Linked DNA regions of Dongshaea marina. The protein of the gene in region 2 interacts with the protein of the main gene of each other region in a pairwise test. Links are inferred from orthologs where the notes say so. Each region holds a gene or a part of one and is shown on either strand. Other genes may lie near its edges.

Evidence for each region. Proteins that work in one complex are often made in the same cells at the same time.
Region 1: the proteins of sfsA (region 2) and DB847_RS17435 interact in binary tests that used the Escherichia coli proteins (3 or more experiments, as listed by UniProt). The link is inferred for Dongshaea marina from one-to-one orthologs.

The regions. Positions count from the first base shown.
Region 1 is NZ_CP028897.1:3,724,884-3,728,344, reverse strand. The notes cover bases 1-2,881. They hold DB847_RS17435 (glutamate-5-semialdehyde dehydrogenase), read right to left. Parts: upstream 2,129-2,881; coding sequence 872-2,128; downstream 1-871. Other genes in these bases: proB (glutamate 5-kinase), read right to left, coding at 2,139-2,881; DB847_RS17440 (ABC transporter substrate-binding protein), read right to left, coding at 1-473. In the rest of the region: more of proB, read right to left, coding at 2,882-3,242. UniProt on the Escherichia coli protein: Catalyzes the NADPH-dependent reduction of L-glutamate 5-phosphate into L-glutamate 5-semialdehyde and phosphate. The product spontaneously undergoes cyclization to form 1-pyrroline-5-carboxylate.
Region 2 is NZ_CP028897.1:1,215,541-1,219,568, forward strand. The notes cover bases 688-3,553. They hold sfsA (DNA/RNA nuclease SfsA), read right to left. Parts: upstream 2,560-3,553; coding sequence 1,816-2,559; downstream 688-1,815. Other genes in these bases: gluQRS (tRNA glutamyl-Q(34) synthetase GluQRS), read right to left, coding at 688-1,221; dksA (RNA polymerase-binding protein DksA), read right to left, coding at 1,272-1,724; thpR (RNA 2',3'-cyclic phosphodiesterase), read right to left, coding at 2,556-3,134; hrpB (ATP-dependent helicase HrpB), read left to right, coding at 3,147-3,553. Also shown: polynucleotide adenylyltransferase PcnB, read right to left, coding at 1-240; more of gluQRS, read right to left, coding at 304-687; more of hrpB, read left to right, coding at 3,554-4,028. UniProt on the Escherichia coli protein: Binds to DNA non-specifically. Could be a regulatory factor involved in maltose metabolism.

The DNA.
Region 1 (3,461 bases), 2.5 Mb from region 2 along the record:
ACCGGTTGCTCGCGAAAATCGATCGCAATCACCTTAACTCCGGCTTTATCCAGAGTCTTCAGCAGCCCCTGATCACGGGCAAGCTTGATATTGGAGAGATCCACGATAAAGAGATCCGGCCTTGGCTTCAGGTTGATAAAGCGCTCGGCATCAAACTCACCGGACTTGATGAGGCCAATTTGCGGGATCTTTTTCAGCTCGGGATACTTTTTCACATAGTAGGCATACATGCTGGGTGCAGAGATCCGCATATCATCGCGCCATGCCGCCAGGTGCTTGGCGGCATCTTGCTGATAGATCATCTCCAGCAGTGGAAAGACCCTGCCCGTCGATAGCGCTATGTGCTGGGGCTGATGCTCAATGGTGACCTTACGGCCTGCCACATCTGTGACTGTAATCGGGTAATACCCGGCAAAGGAGGGCAGGGAAACCAGAACACTTAACAGGATCAGGATTTTTACTAAGGGCTTCATTGAGTCTTTTATTCCATTCGATCAGGGTTAGACCAGCAGCGCTGGTGCAAAGGATATGACTGCGAATGGTAATGAAAATGAGATTGATTATCAATATCAATCATTGTGCGGTTTTATCTGGGGGTTATGTTTCAGCTCGGTTGTTTGTATTTAAGAGGCATTGGTTTCCGCATCACAGGCCTTCTGCCGCAGGGAAGCGGCAGTAGAGATTCCAGGGATGGATTTACAGCGTGCCGGTGATGGCTGAATCCAAACATCAGCAACTGATGTCAAACACCACCTATTTTGGCTGTTGAGAAGTGGAGTGCTCCGGGGTTGAGGGTACAAATATGTTGCCGGGGCGGCAAGCAGGCCCGGTCGTGCCCCTGATTCGTGGGGCACGTCCCTAAGAGCGATATTTAATCCCGGCTCAGGTAATTCGCTTCGCCGACCCACTTATAGCTGGTCAGGGCTTCCAGTCCCATGGGGCCACGGGCGTGGAGTTTTTGGGTTGAAACGGCCACTTCGGCGCCTAAACCAAACTGGGCACCATCGGTGAAGCGGGTCGAGGCGTTGACATAAACGGCTGCAGAGCCGGCACCATTGATAAAGCGTTCGGCGTTGCCAAGGTCGTTGGTCAATATGGTATCCGAGTGTGATGCATTATGCTCACGCAGGTGCATCAGGGCTTCATCGACATCCGCAACCAGCTTGACCCCAAGTTGAGGGCCGAGCCACTCCCGATCAAAATCCCCTTCGACGGCGGCTGCAAGCCTTGGATAATATCCCTCCAACAGGGCATGGGCCTTGGGCTCAGCAATCAGCTCAAGCTCAGAGTCCTCCAGGAAGGCTGCAAGCTTAGGGAGAAATTCAGGGGCGATCTCCTGGTGCACCAACAGGGTATCCAGGGCATTACAGGCCGCGGGACGGTGCAGTTTGGCATTTTTGATCACCGGCAGGGCCCGCTTTTGATCGGCGCTGGCATCGACAAAGCCGTGGCTTATTCCAAAGCCGCCGATGATCACCGGAATGGTACTCTGCTCTTTACACAGTTGCTGCAGGTGTTGACCACCGCGAGGGATGATCATGTCCACATAGCGGTCAGCCTTGAGCAGCTCGCTGATCAGGGCGCGATCCGGGTTCTCGATATACTGCACCGCATCTTCGGGCAGCCCGGTACTACGCAGGGCCTGTTTGATCACCCGTACCAGCTCAAGGTTGGAGTGAAGGGTCTCTTTCCCGCCACGTAGGATACAGGCATTACCGGTTTTAAGGCACAGGGTCGCAATATCTATGGTGACGTTTGGACGCGCCTCATAGATCACTCCAATCACGCCCAGGGGCACCCGGCGGCGGGTGAGGCGCATGCCGTTTTCCAGGGTTCGGGAGTCTATGCTGCTGCCAACCGGGTCGGCCAGCGAAACCACTTTGCGAACATCTTCAATGATTCCACGCAGTCGCTCCTCCGTCAGGAGCAGGCGGTCCAGCATTGCCTCATTGGTGCCAGCGGCGCGGGCTGCACTCATATCCTTCGCATTAGCGGTTAATATTTCGTGTTTTGCGATCGCCAGCTCATCGGCGATTGCCATGAGTGCCCGGTTTTTCTGGGCACTACTCAGGGTAGCCAGCTGGAAGCTCGCCTGTTGGGCGGCTTGCGCCTGCTGTTCAAGGTTCATGCGTCATCCTTTAGAGTAAAACGAGATCATCCCGGTGGATCGCAACGGATCCAAATCCATAGCCGAGTAATGACTCAATCTCCGTCGAGTGGTTGCCTTTGATCTGTCCCAGCTCATGGCTGGAATAACGGGTGATCCCCCGTGCCAGCTCCTGGCCACAGGGAGTGATCACCTTGACGGCATCGCCCCGATGGAAGAGTCCTTCAATGTTTACTATCCCCTTGGGAAGCAGGCTGCTTCCACTATGTTTCACGGCACTGACCGCGCCGGTATCAACATGGATCTCACCACTCGGTGGTGGTCCCGCAAGAATCCAGCTCTTGCGGCTCTCAAGAGGGGTCTGCTCAGCAAAAAATCGGGTGCCAACCCTTTGCTCCCGGGCAAGGCGCAGGATCACTTCCGGAGACTGACCACTGGCTATCACCACATCGATACCGGAGCGACGAGCGAGATCGGCAGCCTGGAGCTTGGTTGACATGCCTCCGGTGCCCAGGCCACTGACACTGTCACCGGCCAGAGCGCGCAGGGTGTCGTCTATGGTCTGTACTTCCTGAATCAGGGTGGCGTTCGGATCCTGTCTGGGATCGGCGGTGAACAGGCCTGGCTGATCGGTGAGCAGGATCAGCAGGTCGGCATCAGCCAATATGGCGGCCCGTGCCGACAGATTGTCATTATCTCCGACCTTGATTTCGGTAGTGGCAACCGCATCATTTTCATTGATGACCGGAATGATACGGTGACGGATCAGGGTTTGCAGGGTATCTCTGGCATTGAGAAAGCGCTCTCTATCCTCAAGATCGGCACGGGTCAGCAACATCTGTCCAATATGCAATCCGTAAAGGTTAAAGAGATTCTGCCAGGTTAACATCAGCTGGCTCTGGCCCACGGCGGCCAGCATCTGCTTGTTTGAGATGGTGGAGGGCAGGGGTTTGAATCCAAGATGCTCGCGTCCGGCAGCGATCGCGCCGGAGCTGACAAGGATCAGCTGATGCCCTTCGTTATGGAGTGCTGCACACTGGCGAACCAGTTCAACCATGTGTGCCCGGTCAAGGCTCTGAGTACCACCCGTGAGTACGCTGGTTCCCAACTTTACTATGATGGTTTTACGCTGCATCACGCTCTCAAATATAAAATTTGTGACTGACCCTCCCTTTTACCGCTAAAAAAGACCAAGTGCAATCATTTTTTGTGCAATTGATGGTTTTTTTGAAAAGCTTTTCACCCTTGTCACAGCAGGGCTGAGTCCCATTAAGTGGAGGTTTACATTTTTTTCCAATTTGATAGATTGGTGTTCGGATGAGGCTTTTGAGCCTGTTAAATATGGACTGATGGA
Region 2 (4,028 bases):
ATCTTTGGGGGATTTGCCAAGCAGCAGATCGCGAACACCACCACCGACCAGAAAGGCCTGGTAGCCCGAGCGATGCAGGCGGTAGAGCACCTTGAGTGCCGGTTCACAGATCTGCTTGCGCGAGACGCTATGCTGCTCGCGAGGGATCACAACACGGTGGATCTGCTCAGCTTCTGGCTGGGATTTACCCAGCAGCTTACTGCAGCACCGTTTAATACGAGAAAAAATAAGACACCTCATTGTCATGTCGGTAGATATTTTGGCAGCGGCTATGATAGCTCAGCCGCCGGCAAATGAGAAACGCTATGCTTGCCGGGAGATATCACTGAGCTCAATCTCACGCTGGCAGGGAAGTTGAGCTGGGTTCCATTTTGAGCCAGCCCACTCGAGTTGCTCCTCAACGGGGGCCTGATGAAGCTCGAGGGGGGGCTTTAATCCCAAAAACTTCAGGGCTAGCCAGAGCTGAGGCTCGGGGTTGTCCAGGTCAAGTGCAGGAGCATGGTTCTGCTTAGAGAGCTTATGGCCATGACTCTCAACGGCCAGCGGTAGATGCAGGTAATCCGGCTCGGGCCAGCGCATCAGTTGATAGAGGTGGCGCTGGCGCACCGTGGTGCTCAAGAGATCGGCTCCGCGAACCACTTCGGTGATCCCGGCCTGGTGGTCATCAACGACCACAGCCAGGTTGTAGGCATAGAGCCCATCCCGGCGGCGGATAATGAAATCCTCTTCGGCCAGGTGGGGTTCGACGGCGATCTCGCCCTGCAGCTTATCGAAGAATCCGTCGAGGGGCTGATCGACCCTGACTCGGATCGAGCTTTGATCCGCCGAATTAGTGAGCTTGCGGCAATGGCCCAGGTAGATGCCACCGATCGCCTTGATCTCTTTGCGGGTGCAGCGGCAGTAATAGGTTAGCTGTTGCTGTTTGAGGGTCTCAATGATTGCCTGGTAGCGTTCAAAATGCTGGCTCTGATAGACAATAGTCTCATCCCAGTGCAGGCCATAACGTTCCAGGGTCTTGCAGATCTGGCTGGCGGCACCTGGAACAACCCGGGGAGTATCCAGATCGTCTATCCGTAACAGCCACTTTCCCTGCTGGCTCTTCGCTTGCAGATAGCTGCCGGTGGCTGCGATCAGCGAGCCAAAATGAAGAGGTCCGGATGGAGTGGGGGCAAAACGCCCGCGATAAGAGTGAGAGATGGGGCTAGATTCTATGCTTGTCATGGATATAGGAAAAGAGTAAAGAGAGCCGAAGCTCTCTTTGAATTGGGGAGTTACACACCACCCATCTGTTTTTCTTTGATCTCTGCAAGGGTTTTGCAGTCAACACAAAGATCGGCGGTAGGTCTGGCCTCCAGGCGACGGATCCCGATTTCGATACCACAGTGCTCGCAGTAGCCAAAATCTTCGTCATCAATTTTCTGGATGGTCTTTTCAATTTTTTTGATCAGCTTACGCTCGCGATCACGGGTCCTGAGCTCCAGGGCGAACTCCTCTTCCTGAGCTGCACGATCAACCGGGTCGGGGAAGTTGGCAGCCTCATCCTTCATATGAGTCACTGTCCTGTCCACCTCTTCGCGAAGTTGGTTGCGCCAAGCCTCAAGAATCTTTCTAAAATGGCTCAGCTGTGGTTCATTCATGTACTCTTCGCCTGGCTGCTCCTGATAGGGCTCAACGCCAGCGATGGCTAGAGGACCGAGTGATTTCCTAGTTTGGCCTGTTGGCATGCTTTATCTCCTAATTAGCACGATACAGTGTGCCCTCTAAATTTAAAAAGCGAGTATCTATAACAGAAAGATGCTCGGTTTAGCAATTTTTTCAAGTTTTTTTTGCTAAATCAGTACAACTATTCACATTTTTCCGTTCAAAAGGTACTGATTGGGCTAGCTTCAGAACTCCCGGTTCAAGATGGGCCCGATAACAGAGAATTTCAACCCCTTGCTCTTCAGCTTCCCCGATAAGGGTACTATATTTTGCATCAATATGTGCGGCGGGTCTTACTTTTGTGATACCTGTGTGCTGAACAACAAAGAGTAACACGGCCCGATTTCCCTGTCTCTTGATGTGGATTAGCTCCCGCAGGTGTTTTTGTCCCCGCTCCGAGACAGCGTCAGGAAAATAGCCACAGCCGTCGGACTCGAGCAGGGTGCAGCTTTTGACTTCCACATAGCAGGGGGGGCGAGACTCATCACTGAGCAGCAGATCGATACGGGAGTTCTCCTCGCCATACTTTACTTCCCGCTGGAGCTTCGAATACCCGCTGAGTTCATGGATCACTCCCTGCTCGATCCCCTCATAGGCAAGCTGATTGGCCCGCTGGGTGTTGATACAGATCACGCCGTGTTCGTTCTCGGCCAACTCCCAGGTATGGGGGTATTTGCGCTTGGGATTATCAGACTCGGAATACCAGACCCTGGAGCCCTCTATCGCACAACCTGTCATCGCCCCGGTATTGGGGCAGTGGATGGTGAGCTGCTCTCCCTTTTCATCATAGATATCGGTCAAAAATCGTTTATAGCGTTTGATAAGGGTGCCCTGCTGCAACGGTGGGGTGAACTTCATGAATGCTCCTGTAGGGGGTAGCGGGCCAGCTCCAGGTAGCGTACACCCTCTGGAAAGCTCCTGGACTCAAACAGTGAGAAAGCGTCTATCTTGACCCGGATTGGTGGGATCTCCAGCTCAGGGAGTGCGCCTTGCCACTTGCGATACAAGGTGGCGTGGGGGCGATAGGGGGTGCGCCAGTCAACATGGATCCCAAGCTCACTAATACGCCGGGCGAGGGTGCTGGCCAGCAGCTCAAGGGGGGCGGGCAGATCACCAGGTCCTATCCACAACACGCGTGCCTTTTTAAAGTGCCCCAGGGTATCGAGTGTGATTTCAAAGGGAGTGCCAGCGAGCTGTTTCGCCAGTTGATCAAGCTCTGCAAGCCGGTTCTCCGGGGTCATTCCCAAAAATGCCAGGGTCAGGTGAAAGTTGTCCGGGTGAACCGCCCGTCCGGAGGAGACAAGTTGCTTTTGCAGCAGCTGCAGGGGCCTGGAGATTTGGGAGAGTGATAGTCCAAAAAAGAGCCGCTTAGATCCACCAAGCGTAGCATCCGTGACAGATGAGGGTAAAATACGTGCACTCCCTTGTGACATAGAGATCCAGATTTGACTGATTTACCGGTGGCTGAGATTGTACCAGCCTTGCTGAGCGCATTAAAACAACATGAGCAGGTGATATTGCAGGCGCCACCTGGTTCAGGTAAATCAACCTGGCTGCCTTTGCAACTACTGGCCGATCCAAAATTCTCTGGTAAAAAACTATTGATGCTGGAGCCTCGGCGCCTGGCTGCCCGTGCCGTTGCCCAGCGCCTTGCTGAGCAGCTCGGAGAGAAGCCCGGCCAACAGGTAGGCTATCGGGTACGGGGTGAAACCCGGGTGAGCAAAGCAACTCGGTTGGAGGTGGTCACCGAGGGGATCCTTATCCGAATGCTACAACAAGATCCCGAGCTCGAGGGGATCGGCCTGGTGATTTTCGATGAGTTCCATGAGCGAAGCCTGCAGGCCGATTTGGCACTGGCGTTTACCCTGGAAGCACAGCAGGTGTTTGCACCAGAGCTTAAGTTGCTGTTGATGTCTGCGACCCTGGATGACGCACTGCTAAGGCGTTTACTGCCCGAGGCGCAGACCCTTAGCTGTGATGGACGGCTGCACCCGGTGACTCATCACTATCGCCCCTGGAATCGTCAGCAGCCACTGATCCCGGCGATTGGAGCTGTGGTGCTGGAAGCGCTGAACGCACTGCAGGGGGACGGTCTGGTCTTTCTGCCCGGTGAACTTGAGATTCTTCGGCTGGTGGAATGGCTGGAGCCCCGGGTTTCTCAAACCATCCTGCTTTGCCCCCTGTATGGGCGACTCCCTTTCGAGAAACAACAGCAGGCGATACGTCCCTGTGTGGAAGGGCGGCGTAAAGTGGTGGTGACCACCAATATCGCAGAGACCTCCCTGACCATAGAGGGGGTACATTGGGTGGTGGATAGTGGTCTGGAG